3 regions of the Pseudoalteromonas sp. PPB1 genome follow, and region 1 is predicted to be linked to each of the others. Evidence: predicted binding sites of a transcription regulator. Region 1 holds the regulator's gene; each other region holds the start of a gene.
The links. Region 1 encodes ArgR, which controls arginine synthesis, uptake and breakdown. Its sites were predicted from a motif close to ANTGAATANNTATTCANT; they were not measured.
Positions count from the first base shown of each region.

Region 2: a site for ArgR is predicted at 1,660-1,677, ahead of gltB (glutamate synthase large subunit). Genes of this name have one in related genera too.
Region 3: a site for ArgR is predicted at 2,115-2,132, ahead of IY568_RS23520 (OadG family protein). Genes of this name have one in related genera too.

Region 1 covers NZ_JACEQV010000001.1:110,340-116,674, forward strand. Annotated here, with positions in the region: gene IY568_RS00475 (5-formyltetrahydrofolate cyclo-ligase) at 1-14, shown strand, start outside; gene rpiA (ribose-5-phosphate isomerase RpiA) at 148-801, shown strand; gene serA (phosphoglycerate dehydrogenase) at 814-2,043, shown strand; gene mdh (malate dehydrogenase) at 2,139-3,071, opposite strand; gene argR (transcriptional regulator ArgR) at 3,344-3,811, shown strand; gene IY568_RS00500 (Dyp-type peroxidase) at 3,818-4,732, opposite strand; gene IY568_RS00505 (ABC transporter ATP-binding protein) at 5,063-6,094, opposite strand; gene IY568_RS00510 (ABC transporter permease) at 6,094-6,335, opposite strand, start outside.
Region 2 covers NZ_JACEQV010000003.1:21,241-27,575, reverse strand. Annotated here, with positions in the region: gene IY568_RS03955 (Fe-Mn family superoxide dismutase) at 231-812, opposite strand; gene IY568_RS03950 (Grx4 family monothiol glutaredoxin) at 1,086-1,433, shown strand; gene gltB (glutamate synthase large subunit) at 1,958-6,335, shown strand, end outside.
Region 3 covers NZ_JACEQV010000042.1:5,692-12,026, forward strand. Annotated here, with positions in the region: gene oadA (sodium-extruding oxaloacetate decarboxylase subunit alpha) at 1-1,766, opposite strand, end outside; gene IY568_RS23520 (OadG family protein) at 1,782-2,045, opposite strand; gene IY568_RS23525 (YcxB family protein) at 2,475-2,951, shown strand; gene csrA (carbon storage regulator CsrA) at 3,000-3,191, opposite strand; gene IY568_RS23535 (aspartate kinase) at 3,282-4,502, opposite strand; gene alaS (alanine--tRNA ligase) at 4,506-6,335, opposite strand, start outside.

The sequences.
Region 1 (6,335 bases):
GGCAAAACGGGTAATAACGCGTTGTCACTGTAAACAAGCCTTGAGCACCTGATCATAATTTCAGTCATTGATGGCATATGACATATTTTTTTTGTGCTTTGAGCGTATAATTGCGAACCAATAATCAACTAAAACAGTGATCGCGTTATGACTCAAGATGAAATGAAAAAAGCAGCTGCCTGGGCGGCATTACAATATGTAGAAGCCGGTACAGTCGTTGGTGTAGGTACAGGTTCCACCGTCAATCACTTTATAGACGCACTAGGAAGTGTCAAAGACACCATAAAAGGAGCAGTTTCAAGTTCAGAGGCTTCTACGGAAAAGCTCAAAGCACTGGGCATCGACGTGTTCGAACTCAACGACGTCTCTGAACTGGATATATATGTGGATGGCGCAGATGAAATTAATGCTCACAATCAGATGATCAAAGGCGGTGGCGCAGCTCTGACACGCGAAAAGATTGTCGCTGCTGTTGCCCGCAAGTTTATCTGTATCGTCGACAACACCAAACATGTAGACGTATTGGGACAATTCCCGTTACCCGTTGAAGTGATCCCAATGGCACGCAGCTATGTTGCCCGCGAATTACTTAAGCTCGGTGGCGATCCCGTCTATCGTCAGGGTGTGGTAACGGATAACGGCAATGTGATTTTGGATGTGCATGGGCTGTCCATTACACAAGCAACTGAACTGGAAGAGAAAATTAATCAAATCGTCGGTGTTGTTACCAATGGCCTGTTTGCTCAGCGCGGTGCCGACATCGTCATCACTGGTACCTCAGAGGGGCCACAAATTAAGTAACAGGAATGAGTCATGAGTAAGGTATCCTTGTCTAAGGACAAAATTCGCATTTTATTGTTGGAAGGCGTACATCAGAGCGCAGTTGAAACGCTCAAACGCAACGGTTATAGCAATATCGAGTACGTGAAGACATCGCTGCCTGAAAATGAACTGATTGAGCGGATCAAAAATGTCCACTTTGTGGGGATCCGCTCGCGCACTCACCTTAATGAAAGGGTGTTAGAAGCGGCTGAAAAGCTCGTCGCGATTGGCTGTTTCTGTATTGGTACTAATCAAGTCGATCTCAGTGCAGCTAAAAAGCGCGGCATTGCCGTCTTTAATGCCCCGTTTTCTAATACTCGCTCAGTGGCGGAACTGGTTTTGGGTGAAATCCTGCTATTGTTGCGTGGCATTCCAAAACGCAACGCCATGGCACATCGAGGTGAATGGTTTAAATCGGCCATCGGCTCTTTTGAAGCCCGCGGTAAAACGCTGGGGATCATCGGATATGGTCACATAGGCACTCAGCTGGGGATCATGGCTGAAAACATCGGCATGAAAGTCGAGTTTTACGACATTGAAGACAAACTGACCCTGGGTAATGCACAACAGGTCCAGAGCTTAACCCAGCTGCTTCAACGTGCCGATGTAGTTAGCCTGCATGTCCCAGAAACGCCACAAACTAAAAACCTAATCGGTATGGCCGAGCTGGAAGTGATGAAGCAAGGCGCGATTCTGATCAATGCATCTCGCGGTACAGTGGTAGACATCGATGCACTGGCCGAGGCACTTAGCGCCGGAAAACTGTCTGGTGCTGCTATCGACGTATTCCCGGTCGAGCCCAAGTCTAATGAGGAAGAGTTTGTCTCCCCACTGCGTCAATTCGACAATGTGATCTTAACGCCACATGTCGGTGGTTCTACGCAGGAAGCACAGGAAAACATTGGCATTGAAGTCGCGGGTAAACTCACTAAGTACTCAGACAATGGCTCCACCGTCACCGCAGTCAACTTCCCGGAAGTGTCACTGCCTGAGCTATCAAACCGCAGTCGTCTGCTCCATGTGCACGAGAACCGCCCAGGCGTCCTGACACAAATTAACCAGGCGTTTGCACAACATGGCATCAACATTGCCGCGCAGTATCTGCAAACGGATGACAGCATTGGCTACGTGGTCATCGATGTTGACAGCGACCACTCTGAAGTTGCATTAAAAGAGCTAAGCGCAGTAGAAGGTACTATCCGCGCCCGGATCCTGCACTAATAAACCGCATATGCCGCAGACACAAAAAAGCCTGTCACAAGACAGGCTTTTTTAGTTTCAATTGCGGTGCAATTTATTGCACTGCAATGTGGCAATTATGCCATGAAATCAACACCTTCTTTGATGTCTTTTTCAAGAGTCGCAAGCATGTCGTCTTTTGCTTGTTGCTCAAACGCGCTCAGCTCGCCGTAAGGTAGCAGCTCTTCTACGCCGTTTTTGCCAAGACGAACTGGTTGTGCGAAGAAAGTTGCATCACCAGTGTTGCCTTCAACGTAAGCGTACTCAACCACGTTTTCACCTTGCAGACCTTTAACCAGTGAGAAGCAGAAACGCGCTGCCGCTGCGCCCATAGACAGAGTTGCAGAACCGCCACCCGCCTTCGCTTCAACCACTTCAGTACCCGCATTCTGGATACGTTTAGTCAATGCAGCTACTTCTTCGTCAGAGAACTCAACGCCCTCAACCTGAGAAAGCAGAGGCAGGATAGTTGTACCTGAGTGACCACCGATCACAGGTACTTTAACGTCGTTTACGTTCAGACCTTTCAGCTCAGCGATGAAAGTCTCTGCACGGATCACGTCCAGTGTTGTTACACCGAAAACGCGAGCTGGATCGTAAGTACCCGCTTTTTTGAATACTTCAGCAACGATTGGCACAGTGCCATTCACAGGGTTAGTGATCACACCAACCAGAGCTTTAGGACAGTTTTTAACGATGCCTTCAGACAGAGTCTTGATGATGCCCGCGTTTACATTGAACAGATCAGCACGATCCATACCTGGCTTACGTGGCATACCTGCAGGGATCAATACGATGTCTGCATCAACCAGCGCTGCATCCAGGTCGTCTTTACCAAAACCAGCGACTGTTACCGCTGTTGGGATGTGAGACAGATCAACCGCTACGCCAGGTACTACTGGCGCTACGTCATATAGCGCAAGCTCAGAACCAGCAGGCAAACCGTTTTTAAGCAAAAGAGACAATGCTTGACCGATACCGCCAGCGGCACCTAATACAGCAACTTTCATTGGAATTCTCCATAATTTGAAGGTGGAATTAAATGTGCTGTAAAGATAATGAAAAGCGCCGCCAAAAACAAATTTATACGCGCAATTTTCGTCTTTTTTTCGACTATAGTTGTAAAGTTCGCGACAAATTCTGCTACTAATGGTTTACGCATGCGCTGCGTTTCTAATATCGATAATCTACACCGCTTGAAGAATCTTCTTGTCCTGAAATTTGGGTAACAGACTGGTTTTGTGTAAAATCCTAACAGTCGAGTCACAAAGAAGTATTAAGTATGCAGCCGCAGGAAAAACAAGAAGCCCTCGTTAAAGCCTTTAAGGCCCTGTTAAAAGAAGAAAATTTTGGTTCTCAAGGTGAAATTGTTGATGCCCTCAAAGAGCAGGGATTTGACAATATCAGCCAAAGTAAAGTCTCTCGTATGCTAAGTAAGTTCGGTGCCGTCCGGACCCGCAATGCCAAACAGGAAATGGTGTATTGTTTGCCCGCCGAGATGGGCGTACCAACGGCAAAAAGCCCGTTACGCCAGCTGGTCATTGACATAGTGCACAACGAGATGATGATCATCATACGCACCAGCCCGGGCGCCGCCCAGCTGATTGCACGCTTATTGGATTCTTTGGGATCTGCCGACGGTGTATTAGGGACCATCGCTGGCGATGACACCATTTTTATCGCACCCGCCAAAGTGTCTGAAATCGACGCGACGCTGGAGCGTGTCAAAACACTGTTTGACAACGTCTAATAACGATTATGATTGCGCCATTTGTTGCAAGAACTGTAACGATGGCGCAAAAAATGCGGCCCCCATATCGCCTTGTGAATAATCCAGTAACGGATCATAATCCCCATCACCAGACAATCCAAAGCGACTATGTAATAGCTGCTCAAACGCGTTGCCTTTTGCAGCGCAGCTGAGCCATAGGCTGCCTTGCTCATAAACATCCCCATAGGGCATACTCTGATTCAATAACAATGGCCTGCCTTCACTGTCTTTTATTTCATTCAATCGAGCATGATTGTATGGTGGCGCATCATCAATCAACTCGTTGTCCAGCCGGGTGCGCCCCATCAGTTGCTCCTGATCTGACAAAGGTAACGCCTGCCAGCGGGCCAAATCGAACTGAGTCCGCAAAATATGGATATAACTGCCCTGATCATCCAGGCCTCCAGAGTTATTCACTAAGGCTACCTGACGTTTAAACCGCCCGTGAGGTATATCGGCACCATAAACAAACCCATTAAAATCTCGACCATCGAGAAAACGAAAAGCGCGTACCTGCGCAACCAGTTCAACACACCCGGACAACATGTGAAGCACACTCTGGGCAAACAGGTGATTCACGTCTTCCCGATCTGAGCGGATCACATAAAGCAAATCAAAAGGCTGACTGTTACACAAATGCTCACTGCTTTTAATCAGGGGAAAACTTTTCAACTGAGGGGGAATGAACTCGGGATAAATATGGGGCCAATATTGCGCCCCAACAGCCACAAAGCTGCTGAGCATGGCCTCTGAAAAGCGGTCGCTAAGTTCGTCCTGTAGTCTGCCAGACTGACTGAGTGCCGAGCGCACCGCCTCATCCTGACCATCCAGTACATTAAAAAATAAGTGCAAACCATGCAGATTTGCCTCGGCACATACCCCTGATTGTGCTTGCGCCATCACCCCATCCTATCATTATATCAACACGCGAAAATCTGACATAATATCAATCCGCATAATTAAGTAGCTCGTCTTGAGACGGAAAAATCTCGGTGATAACCAGGCAAAAATTTCTCATTTAGCTGCTCTAAATGAGAAATTTTTTACACAGTCAGCGGCTGATTTAACCCCTCACAGTGGTTGTGCATAAGTGCTGATTTCTATATGCGCCAACAATACTGCACCTGAGCGGTACGGTTGTGCCAGTTTGTTATTAGACACTTCCTGCCGCCGCCCAGCTCATCGCACTAATCCAAAACGCTTTAAACTAATGTAACGAATTGTTATGCATTAAGAAAAGAAGTTTATCGCATGGGGCTTAATTTTCAAACTTACCGGCCGACTTAGATCCAGTGGTTTATCTGATGGCATAGCAACCTCCAACATTTGGCCTTCCAGCTCGATGGCATATAAATACTCAGTGCCAACAAAGCGGTGTTGTGCCACATCAACTTGTCCCTGCTCGGTATTAAACAGCTCAATGTGACTGGGCCTAAGGTAAATCTGCCCTTCCCGTGCCGGGCTCTCAATATCAATCAGAGACTCTACCGAACCAAACGCGGTTTCAACCTGCGCACCATTGTGACGCTGTGCCGAAACGTACGCACCCTGTCCCAAAAACTCAGCAACCTGGCGACTGCTCGGATGCTGAAAGAGTTCTTTGGGTGTGCCTAACTGGGCGATCTGCCCCTGGTGCATGATAGCGAGCCGATCGGCAAAGGCAAACGCTTCATCTTTTGAATGACTGACGAAGATAGCGGATACCTGCTGATCCTTAATAATATCGCGAATATCTTTGATCAGCTGAAAGCGCACCTGTGCATCAATATTCGAAAAGGGTTCGTCCAACAATAACAAGTTCGGGTGATATGCCAGCGCTCTGGCAATGGCCACACGCTGCTGCTGACCACCAGATAATTCATGAGGAAAGCGCTCAGCATAGCCTTCAAGGTGGACCAGCTCTAACATGTGCGCCACGCGATTTTGTCGTTCTGTCTTGCTCAGCTTATTCAAACCAAAAGCAATATTCTGTGCCACCGTCAGGTGAGGAAATAACGCATAGTCCTGAAACATCATGCCTATATTACGGTGCTGAGGAGCGACAAAGTGCCGCTCACTGCTGACACTTTTACCATTGATTCGGATTTCACCCTGTTGAGGGTGCAACAGGCCTGCAATCGCTTTCAGGGTGGTGGTTTTGCCGCAGCCACTGGCGCCAAGCAAACATACTATTTCATTCTCATCCACAGTTAAATCAAGCTGCTGGATTACAGGATGGCCGTCATAGTGATAGTTTAACGATTGAATTTCTAAACTTGGCATTAGTTATGTTGCTCCATTGAGCGGTTGACCCAATATAACGGGATAAGCCCGACCAGGACGATAAACAGCGCTGAAATCGAAGCCAGCTCCAACTGCTCATCACTGACATACTGATAAACATGGGTAGCCAGGGTCTCAAAATTAAAGGGACGCAATAACAGCGCCGCAGGCAGTTCTTTCATACATTCGATAAAGACCAGTAAGCCAGCCGTCAGCAAGCCTCGCTTGAGCAGGGGCATAT
Region 2 (6,335 bases), on a different contig from region 1:
TAGGATAGTAAGGCAGGTATCTAAATGCCAATTAGCCCGTCTGAATATGTAATTCAGTTCCTGTATTGGTGTCAGCAGTGTATAACGAAAATGAGCTATGTGCAGTACATCTCAGGTGTTGGAATTGAAGTGTTTAATATTAGGAATAACGGACGGTGAAAAGGGGTAATAGTCAGGTGTAAAGGGTAACAAAAAAGGCGCTAAAAAGCGCCTTTTACACTATCTCAGAATTAAGCAAGGTTTGCGTTTGCGAAATCCCAGTTAACCAGTGCCCAGAAACCTTTCAGGTAGTCTGGACGAACGTTACGGTAATCAATGTAGTAAGCGTGTTCCCACAGGTCTACGGTGATGATTGGCGTTACGCCTGCTTCCGTTAACGGAGTTGCCGCGTTAGAAGTATTAACGATATCCAATGAACCGTCAGCAAGTTGTACCAACCAAGTCCAGCTAGAACCGAAGTTGTTAACAGCTTTGTCATTGAATGCTTCCTGGAATGCTGCGAAAGAGCCCCATTTTGCATTGATCAGCTCAGCGACCTTACCAGTAGGCTCGCCACCTGCATTTGGTGCAAGGCTGTGCCAGTAGAAAGTGTGGTTCCAGATCTGCGCTGCGTTGTTGAATACGCCGCCTTCTGAATTACATACGATTTCTTCTAAAGATTTGTTCTCAAGGTCTGTGCCTTGGATAAGGCCGTTTAGTTTTACAACGTACGTGTTGTGGTGTTTACCGTGGTGGAACTCAAGCGTTTCCTGAGAAATATGCGGCTCAAGCGCGTTGATAGCATACGGAAGTGACGGTAGTTCAAAAGCCATGTTAATCTCCATTTCGTTGTTAAATTGTCAAAGCAAATAAAAGCAATGTCTTTCTTAGCTTACATTTCTATACGATTTGACGGCATATAGTGATATTATAATTCCTGAGTATTTTACTCAAGTTTTGGCAAACAGCAATGGCAATAGCCAAGACTTGTAAAATGAATGGCTCAGATTGCATTTATTTTGTACGGGCAGAGTAACGGCTGACAGGCGGTGCCTGGCAAAGCGGATGCGATTATGGGTTATGCTATCGTCATTTTGAGGTAAATAATGGAAACCATTGAAAAGATTAAACAGCAAATCGCAGAGAATCCGATCATTCTATATATGAAAGGGTCACCTAAGCTACCTAACTGCGGTTTTTCCTCGCAGGCATCTCAGGCGCTGATGGCGTGTGGTGAACAGTTTGCTTACGTCGATATTTTGCTTAACCCGGACATTCGTGCTGAGCTGCCTCATTATGCCAACTGGCCGACTTTTCCACAGCTATGGGTTGAGGGTGAGCTGATCGGTGGGTGTGACATCATTATCGAGATGTTCCAAAAAGGCGAATTGCAGCCATTGATTGCTGAAACAGCCGCTAAGTATAAAGAAGACGACGCTGAAAAAGCCGAGTAAGTCTGATTTAACTCATAGTGGGGCATGTGACTGTTGGTTGCATGCCCTTTTTTGTTCCTTTTTCCTCCTTTCTGTTCTTGTACCGCACCAGCTTATTTGTGCATTTATCATTGATATCTTTTCTCTTGTTTCACGGTGTATTTTAAGTTTTGCAACACTCGGTTTACGCATGCGTCAAGCTCGCGTCCTGCACAAATCAAGGGGTTGCCAAATTCACAAGGTGAATAGTGAATATTTATTCATTTCAATAGTGGGGTTACGTTAACGTAAACTTCCCTTGTTTTGTTCGGTTTGTCCTATTTTTTTGATTTGATACCGGTGTCATTTTGTGGTTCTCTACCTTTATTCAATATTCTTTTATATGAGAAGAAGAGATTTGAGTACCTTTTAATGAGAAATATTCATGTAAGTGAATAACTATTCTTTATTGTATTGACTCGAATACTAATCAAGGCTAGCTTTGATTATCTGCCAGTAGTTCGTCTGAAATTACCGGCTGGCAGTTGTAGCAAGGGGAGGAGTCCATGTTATATGACTCGGCATTAGAAAAAGAAAACTGTGGTTTTGGCTTGATTGCGCACACGCAAGGTCAGGCGAGCCATAAGCTGATCCGTACGGCAATTACTGGCCTGGACAGAATGCAGCATCGTGGGGGCATAGCTGCGGATGGAAAAACAGGGGATGGGTGTGGCTTGCTGCTACAAAAACCCGATAGTTTTTTCAGAGCAATTGCAGCTGAGAATGATTGGCATCTTGGGAAAAACTATGCAGTAGGCATGGTGTTTCTTAACCAGGATCCGTCATTTGCCAAGCAAGCACGTGACATCATCAACGAAGAATTAGAAAAAGAAACTTTAACGCTCGTCGGTTGGCGGACAGTGCCGACAGACCCGGGTATGCTTGGCCCAATCGCTACCGAGCAGCTGCCTCAGTTTGAGCAGGTGTTTGTGTCTGCCCCGGAAGGGTGGCGACCAAAAGACCTGGAGCGCCGACTGTACATTGCACGTCGGCGTATTGAAAAGCGTCTGGAAGCAGATCCGGACTTTTACATTGCGAGCCTGTCGGGCCTGGTGACTATATACAAAGGCCTGATGATGCCGGCCGATCTGCCAAACTTTTATCTGGACTTGGCAGACATCCGAATGACAAGCGCCATCTGTGTATTTCACCAGCGCTTTTCGACTAACACACAACCGCGTTGGCCGTTGGCGCAGCCATTTCGTTATCTGGCGCATAATGGTGAAATTAATACCATCACTGGTAACCGTCAGTGGGCAAAAGCGCGGGCCTATAAGTTTGCTTCGCCATTGCTACCAGACTTGCAAAATGCCGCGCCATTTGTCAATGAAAGCGGTTCAGACTCTTCCAGCCTGGACAATATGCTTGAATTATTTCTGGCCGGGGGCATGGATATCTTTCGCGCGATGCGCATGTTGGTGCCGCCTGCCTGGCAAAAAAATCGTGCCATGGATGAAGAGCTCAGGGCATTTTACGACTTTAACTCAATGCATATGGAACCCTGGGATGGTCCAGCAGGAATCGTGATGTCTGATGGTCGTTTTGCTGCGTGCAACCTGGACAGAAATGGCCTGCGACCTGCGCGGTATGTGATTACGCAAGATGGCTTTATCACTCTGGCATCTGAAGTCGGAATCTGGGATTACGAGCCCGATGAAGTTATTGAGAAAGGCCGTGTTGGACCTGGTGAACTGTTAGTGGTAGACACACTGCATGGCAAAATCTGGCAATCCGACGAAATCGACGAAGACCTTAAGGCCAGACACCCTTATAAAACCTGGCTAGAGCAAAACGTTAAGCGGCTAACACCATTTGAAGCCCTGGCTGAAGCGGATGCGGGTCAACGGGATTTTGATGACGATACCTTGCTGACTTATCAAAAGCTGTTTGCTTACAGCAATGAAGAAATTGAGCAAGTGATCCGGGTGATGGGCCAAAATGGCCAGGAAGCAACAGGGTCAATGGGAGACGACACGCCATTTGCTGTGTTATCGGAAGGGATCCGCTCGCTCTACGACTATTTCAGACAAAAGTTCGCACAGGTCACCAATCCACCAATTGATCCGTTACGAGAAAACCACGTGATGTCATTGGCGACCTGCATTGGTCGTGAACAGAATGTGTTTAACGAAACCACCGGGCACGCTAAACGGCTACAGTTTGATTCACCGGTTTTGACCTATTCAGATATTCAGCAATTGCTGGCTGCTGATGACGATCATTACAGTGCGTGTCGTATTTCTTTGAACTACGATCCTCAAGCCGAAAGTCTGCAAAGTGCAATCGCTCGGATCTGTGATGAAGCGCAAAAAAAAGCAGCACACGGTTGTGTGATGTTGTTATTAAGCGACCGAGCTATTAGTAAAGATACTATGCCGGTACCCGCAGCGATGGCGGTGGGAGCAGTACAGCAACGGTTAGTAAACACCAATCTGCGTTGTGACTCTAACATTATCGTGGAGACGGGCAGCGCGCGCGACCCACATCAGTTTGCTGTTTTGCTCGGGTTTGGTGCAACCGCAGTTTACCCTTACCTGGCTTACGAGACTCTGGTTGCTTTGTGCGACAGTAAAGTCATTGATAAAACCTATCGTGATGTCACCCTAGCTTATCGCAATGCGATTAATAAAGGCCTGTACAAGATCATGTCCAAAATGGGGATCAGTACAATTGCTTCTTATCGCTGTTCTATGCTGTTTGAGGCGGTGGGTCTGTCAGACGAAATCGTTGATATGTGTTTTAAAGGCGTAAGCAGTCGGATACAAGGTGCAGGCTTTGCGGAGTTTGAGGCTGACGGCGTGCAGTTACACAAACTGGCGCATAGCAAGCGCAAGTTACTGTCACATGGCGGTTTATTAAAATTCGTCCATGGTGGCGAGTATCATGCCTATAACCCGGATGTTGTTCAGTCACTCCAGGTTGCAGTGCGCTCCGGTAACTACACGGATTATCAAAAATATGCCGATCTGGTAAACAACCGACCGGTAACCAATTTACGGGATCTACTCAAGCTCAATACCAGCGGCCCCGCAATAGATGTTGACCAGGTTGAGTCTGCCACTGAGTTATATAAACGTTTTGACTCAGCGGCAATGAGTATTGGTGCGCTTTCGCCAGAAGCTCATGAGGCCCTGGCGATTGCTATGAACCGGCTTGGTGGCTGTTCTAACTCCGGTGAAGGTGGTGAGGATAAACTCCGATTTGGGACTGAGAAAAACTCGCGTATCAAGCAAGTGGCATCAGGCCGTTTTGGGGTGACGCCGCATTATCTGCAAAGTGCCGACGTGATCCAGATAAAGGTCGCGCAGGGCGCGAAGCCTGGAGAAGGCGGCCAGTTACCGGGTGAAAAGGTGACGCCTTATATCGCTAAATTAAGATACTCAGTGCCTGGGGTCACCTTGATCTCTCCACCGCCGCACCATGATATTTACTCCATTGAGGACTTAGCGCAGCTGATCTTTGACCTCAAGCAAGTCAATCCTAAAGCCATGATCTCCGTCAAACTGGTGTCTGAGCCTGGAGTAGGCACCATAGCGACCGGTGTGGCGAAGGCCTACGCAGACTTAATTACCATAGCGGGATATGACGGTGGTACAGGCGCCAGCCCGCTTACCTCAGTTAAGTATGCCGGCAGTCCCTGGGAGCTAGGCCTCGCTGAGACTCAGCAAGCTCTGGTTGAGAATGGGTTGCGTCATCGTATCCGTTTGCAAACGGATGGTGGCTTGAAGACGGGCCTGGATATCATCAAAGCGGCCATTCTGGGCGCTGAAAGCTTTGGCTTCGGCACCGGACCTATGGTTGCGCTGGGTTGTAAATACCTGCGTATTTGTCACCTCAACAACTGTGCGACAGGTGTCGCAACGCAGGATGAGACACTGCGACAGAAGCACTACCATGGCCTGCCAGAAATGGCGATGAATTATTTCCGCTTCATCGCTCAGGAAGCGAGAGAGCTCATGGCGTCGATGGGGGTAAGCAAGCTGACCGACCTGATTGGTCGAACGGACCTGCTTGAGGTGCTGGAAGGCACGACTGTAAGACAGCAAAAGCTTGATCTGCAACCCTTACTGGCAAAACCTGCGAATCCTTCGGGCGAAACGCTCTTTTGCAGTGCGCCAAATACATCGCACTATCAAGGTCAACTGAATGAGAGCTTACTGGATAAGGCAAAACAGGCGATTGACGATAAGACCGGCACGTCTTTGGTGAATCGGATCAAAAATACGGATCGCTCTGTGGGCGCCATGTTGTCTGGCTATATTGCGTCTCGTCACGGCAATCAGGGGATGGCCGCAGATCCTGTCGTGATTGAGCTACATGGTACTGCCGGACAAGCATTCGGTGTGTGGAATGCCGGAGGTCTGGAAATGACCCTGGTTGGCGATGCGAACGACTACGTTGGCAAAGGCATGGCGGGTGGTAAGTTGGTACTGCGCCCACCGGTCGGTTCGAGCTTCCAAACGCACCTTGCCACGATCGCTGGTAATACCTGCTTGTATGGGGCCACCGGCGGTAAGTTATATGCAGCTGGTCGTGCCGGAGAGCGTTTTGCAGTACGCAATTCAGGTGTTCAGGCCATAGTGGAAGGGCTAGGTGATAATGGTTGTGAATACATGACCGGGGGCGTGGTGTGCGTACTGGGTCAGGTAGGGGTTAACTTTGGCGCTGGTATGACAGGCGGTTTTGCCTATGTGCTGGACGAGGCTGGGGATTTTGATAAACGCTACAATCCTGAGCTGGTTGAAGTGCTGTCGCTGGAAGGGCTGGCAACTATGCAGGAGCACTTACGAGGCCTGATCGCTGAACATCTTGAGCATACGGCGTCATGCCGGGCAGAGCAGATCCTGGCTAACTTTGAGCTGTATGTGCCTATGTTTAGGCTTA
Region 3 (6,335 bases), on a different contig from region 1:
GCGACGATGGCATCACCAGCCGACACTGAATCTCCTTCGTTAACCAGGATATCGGCGATTTTACCGCTATGCGTGGCACGCACTTCGGTCTCCATTTTCATTGCTTCCATGATCAAGACCAGATCGCCCTGCTCGACCACATCACCCTGTCGGGCATGCAATTTAAAAATATTGCCTGCCAGTGGTGCGTTCAGCGTTTCACCGCTGCTGATCGAGGCAGACTGAGGCATCAGCTCGCTGTCCTTAACCTCAACTTCTTTGAGCTCTCCGCCAGGGGCAACCACTACGTTATATACCTTGCCTTCCACTTGCACACTGTAACGCTCTTGTTGAGGTTTACTCACTTGTACGGGCGCAGGGGTCGGTTGAGTTGGTTGAACCAACTCAGGTTTAGGTTCAAATGCCGCCGGGTTGTCACGATTTTGTAGGAATTTAAGACCAACTTGTGGGAACAAGGCGTAAGTCAGCACATCATCAATCACCGCATCACTCAGCGCAAGATCCAGACCTTTGGCTTTTTCGACTAAGTCACGCTCAAGCTCAGCCAGCTCTGGCTCTATCAAATCAGCAGGACGACATGTGATGGCTTGTGCACCGTCCAATACGCGTTGTTGAAGCGCAGCGTCAACCGGCGCAGGTGTTTTCCCGTACTCACCTTTAAGTACACCCGCCGTTTCTTTGGTGATGGATTTGTAACGCTCTCCGGTTAACACATTCAGAACGGCCTGAGTACCAACAATCTGAGAGGTTGGTGTCACCAAAGGTAAGTAGCCCAGATCCTGGCGCACAGATGGGATCTCCTTAAGTACCTCATCTAAACGGTCATCAGCCCCTTGCTCTTTGAGCTGATTTTCCATATTGGTCAACATACCACCTGGTACTTGTGCCGATAAAATACGGCCATCTACACCTTTAAGACTGCCCTCAAAGGCTGCATACTTTTTACGGACATCACGGAAATAAGCTGCTATCTCCTCAAGCTGCAATAAATCCAGCCCGGTATCTCGCTCAGTCCCCTCGACAATAGACACTAAAGTTTCGGTGGCACTGTGACCATAGGTCATACTCATGGAAGAGATCGCGGTATCCAGCATATCAATGCCTGCATCCACCGCTTTTTGGTAGGTCGCTGTGCTCAGGCCTGTCGTAGCGTGGCATTGCATAGCAATCGGCACAGACACCGTATTCTTCAATTCACGGATCAGAACTTCTGCGTCATAAGGTTTCAGTAACCCTGCCATGTCTTTGATACAAATTGAATGACATCCCATTTGTTCAAGTTGTTTTGCCTGCGCTAACCACATGTCCAGAGTATGTACCGGACTGACCGTATACGAGATAGTGCCCTGTGCATGTGCACCAACTTTGATCGCAGCACGGATAGCTGTTTCCAGATTACGCACATCGTTCATGGCGTCGAAGATACGGAACACGTCAACACCGTTGTGATGGGCACGCTCAACAAATTTTTCGACCACATCATCAGCGTAATGGCGATAACCCAGCAGGTTTTGTCCCCTCAACAGCATCTGTTGCTTGGTGTTTGGCATCGCTTCTTTCAGGGCGCGGATCCGATACCAGGGATCTTCACCCAGGTAACGAATACAGGCATCAAAAGTCGCCCCGCCCCAGGATTCAACTGACCAATACCCGACCTGATCCAATTGCTCAGCAATGGGCAACATATCTTCCAGGCGCATACGTGTGGCCAGTAAGGACTGATGTGCGTCGCGTAGCACCAATTCTGTAAGTTTGAGCTGTGACATAAGTGACCCCTTGAATTATTTTTCTGATTGGAAGTGCTGGTTACGGTATTGCGAAATCGCTGCGCTAATGGCGGCCAGGTGCTCGCCTGGTATTTTTCCTGCGTCTGAAGCCTGCGATTTAGTTGCCCTTGAGCTGGGCTGTGTTTGCGCTTCTTTTGGCGCGGCAAATTTAGATAACCCTTTCACCGCAACAATCAAAATAGACAAGAATACAAACACCCCGACCATGCCGGTCAGCATTAAGCTGGCTGCCTGAGCCAGTAAGGCGGTTATGTCCATCTCTGCTCTCCCCTTGTTGTTAACATTTTTTTGCGTGACATCATGCAGATACAATAGATAGCCACAATTTATAGATAATTATGCAACCATCATAACAAAACCGACTGCTTTGTAAACCAGCGTGTAAATTGGTATTACCAATAAGAATTCATACTAAATTTCAAACTGTTACGATATTCCAAATGAAAATTTAATGAAAACAGCCAAATAAATATGAAAAATAGTCAAGATACCTGGTGAGAATAGGCAAGTGGCATAAAAAACATTCACCCTCAGACTTCCCTTCAACAGAAACATACAATTGGTATGACCAAAAGTAAGTTTTTGAGACATGTTAACAAATGCTGTAAGCAGCGATCTGCAGTTTACGTAAAGCCTGCGCAAGTCGATTATTTCGGGGTATAATGGAGAGATGAAATAACTGGAGTTATGTGTGTGTTTCACTGCGAGTTTACGCTGGATAAAGATTACTTTCGTGAGTGTTTTGATCAATCTTTGCCTTACAGCAATGTCAGCAAACCCAAATATGCCCTGGTGGCATTTTTATTTATTTTAGGCTGTGTCGCTATCTACGGCCTGGACAACGCCTATCTAGGCAACTTTTTGATTTTACTTGCCGTTTTAGAGTGTATTGCACATTACTATCGACGCCCTTGGTGGGTAGCAAGACAAATGGTGACGCGGGCCAGTGGCAGTAAAATAACGCTACAAATTGATACACAGGGGATCACGGCGACCAATCCGTATAAGTCCTATCAGATCCTCTGGTCAGAAGTGAATAAGGTAGCAGAAACCCAACTGGGCGTGGTGCTGGTGCGTGCGGGTACAAACCAGTACATCTCTAAAAAAGCCCTCTCCGCGGAAGCCTTAGAGTTTATTTTGAGCAAAAAAAATAGCCACGACTGAGTGGCTACCTTTTCGAATTCTACCGGGCTGTTGTCCGGGAATCAGGTATTACATATTACCCGTAGTCGGGTTAGACTTTTCAGCCTGAATACGCATGTAGATCTCTTCACGGTGTACAGAAACATCTTTAGGGGCGTTAACGCCAATACGAACTTGATTTCCTTTAACACCTAATACGGTTACAGTTACTTCATCACCTATCATTAGAGTTTCGCCTACACGGCGAGTTAGAATTAGCATTCTCTTGCTCCTGTTATTCCAAAATTTAAAAGATTCCGCGTCTTGGTCATTTTAATGAAAAGTTTCCGTAAAAGTAAGCAAAATTATTGCCTAATCGTCACTTTCCAGTTTAAAAGCGTCATGCAGAGCACGTACAGCCAACTCAAGGTATCGCTCATCGATTAATACTGAAATCTTTATTTCCGAGGTTGCAACTAACAAAGGTGAAATATTCTCTGCCGCCAGCGCCGAAAAGAATGTGCCGACATTAGCAGAGTGCGACTTTAAACCCACCCCTACCGCTGAGATTTTTACAACCGCAGTGTTACTGACGATTTCAACTGCGCCAAACGTGTGCTGATGCGTCCTGAGCAAATCCAGCGCCTGCAGATGATCATTGCTGTGCACAGTTAAAGCATAGTCTATTTTGCCAGTATGTTGATTCATTTGACTGATCATGTCGACTTCTATCGCATATTCACCTAGAAGTGACAAGATTTTAGCCAGGGTTGTGGGACTGTCGGATGCCTGTTTAACCATCAGCAGACATTCATCTTTTTGATGTGCAATCCCCGATACCACTTTCTTATTCATGGGGCTTTCCTCGTAAGTTATCAAGGTCCCGGCATCTGGTTTAAAGGTAGATAAAACACGTAATGGTAGGGTATAACGCCCGGCCGCTTCGACAGAGCGGATCTGCAACACCTTAGCCCCCAGGCTTGCAAGCTCCAGCATTTCCTCGAATGTAACCCGAGTCATACGACGCGCTTTTGGTTCAATCCGGGGATCACAGGTATAAACACCGTCTACATCGGTGTAAATCTGACACTCATCAGCCCCCAACGCAGCGGCAATTTCAACAGCGCTGGTATCCGTCCCGCCACGCCCTAAAGTCGTGATATTACCTTCAAGGTCACGGCCCTGAAAACCGGCAATGATACTAATGTGGTGCTGTTGCAGCTCTTGACGTAAACGTGAAGTATCTATATCAGCAATACGGGCACGACCAAACATATTGTCTGTGACAATACCGACTTGATCGGCCAGTAAACTGATGGCGGAATGGCCCCGTTTAATAATGGCCATTGCCAGTAAAGCGATAGATACCTGCTCACCGGTGGTCAGCAGGACATCGAGTTCTCTGGGGCTGGGTTGCGTGTCTATCTGTCTGGCCAGATTAATCAGACGATTGGTTTCACCTGACATGGCTGACAACACAACCACTACTTGATGACCAGCTTGTCGGGTCTTGACCACCAGGTCAGCGACAGCTTCGATACGCTCAACCGAGCCTACCGAAGTGCCACCAAATTTTTGAACGATCAGTGCCACGTGTTACTGAGTTTTCTCGGCCAGCCACGCTGAAACACTGGCCAATGCAGCATCCAGATTTTGTGGCTCTGAACCGCCAGCCTGGGCCATATCAGGACGGCCACCGCCCTTGCCACCTACCTGTGCAGCCATATGATTCACCAGGTCACCGGCTTTCACACGTCCAACCAAATCTTTAGTGACACCAGCGATCAGGCTAACTTTGTCACCATTTGCCACACCCAGAGCGATAACCCCTGAGCCCATCTTGTTTTTCAGGTCATCGACCATGCCACGTAACGCTTTAGACTCAGTACCTGCTACGTTAGCAACCAACACTTTAATGCCATTGATGTCCGTTGCAGATTCAAGTAAGGACGCTCCAGCGGCACTTGCCAGCTTATCGTTCAGCTGAGACACCTGCTTTTCTAAACCTTTGGCTTTTTCAATCAGGGCTGCTACTTTGTCCAGCGCACTGCTGTTGTCGCCTTTCACCAAAGCTGCAATTTCTGCTAGCGTTTGTTCCTGATTAGCAACATAAGCAATAGCTTCAGCACCCGTTACGGCTTCGATACGACGCACACCCGCAGCAATACCGCCTTCTGAGACAATCTTGAACAAACCAATATCACCAGCACGAGACACGTGTGTACCACCGCACAGCTCAATAGAGTAGTCACCAATCGACACGACACGTACTTCATCGTCGTACTTCTCACCAAACAGCGCCATGGCGCCCTTCTCTTTCGCCGCGTCTATGTCCATTAACTCGGTATTCAGCGCGAAGTTAGTACGGATCTGTGCGTTGACAGCATCCTCAATCTCACGCAATTGCGCTTTGTTGACCCCTTCGAAGTGTGAAAAGTCAAAGCGCAGCTTATCAGCCATGACCAATGAGCCTTTCTGTGCAACATGTTCGCCTAATGCCTGACGCAGTGCTTCGTGCAAAATGTGCGTTGCCGTGTGGTTTTTCTTGATGTCTTCACGACGTGCAGCATCAACCTGAGCATCGGCCTTATCATTAACACCAATACGACCTGTAACACGACCATGATGGGCAATGGCATTGCCAAGCTTTTGCGTATCTGTTACTACGAACTCGCCGGCCGCGACTTTCAGGCTACCGGTATCACCGACCTGACCACCTGACTCAGCGTAAAACGGTGTGCGGTCCAACACCACAATGCCGTTGTCACCTTCTTCAAGCACAGAAACAGACTGGCCTTCTTTGAACAGCTCCACCACAGTACCGGTATAATGTGTCGCATCGTAGCCTTTAAAGTCGGATGACTTCTCAGATTTCAGCTGTTCGTTGTAATCGGCACCAAACTTACCCGCCTGCTGAGCCATCTTACGCTGAGTTTCCATGCACTCTTTAAAGCCACGTTCATCGATGGTCATAAAGCGTTCACGCGCCACATCTGCTGTCAAATCTGCCGGGAAACCATAGGTATCGTACAATTTGAACACCACATCACCTGGGATCACATCGCCTTCTAATGAAGCCAGGTGCTCTTCCAGGATAGCCAGACCGCGGTCTAGTGTCTTACCAAACTGCTCTTCTTCAATACGCAGTACCTTCTCGATGATGGCACCTTGTTTAACCAGCTCAGGATAAGCTTCACCCATTTGCTCACTCAATGCGCTCACCAGCTGATGGAAGAATGCGCCCTTCGCGCCTAATTTATTACCGTGGCGAACTGCGCGACGAATGATACGACGCAGCACATAACCACGCCCTTCGTTGGATGGCATCACACCATCAGCAATCAAAAATGCACAAGACCGGATATGGTCCGCGATAACGCGTAATGATTTATCTTCAAGATCCTGTGCACCCGTTACTTTTGCAGC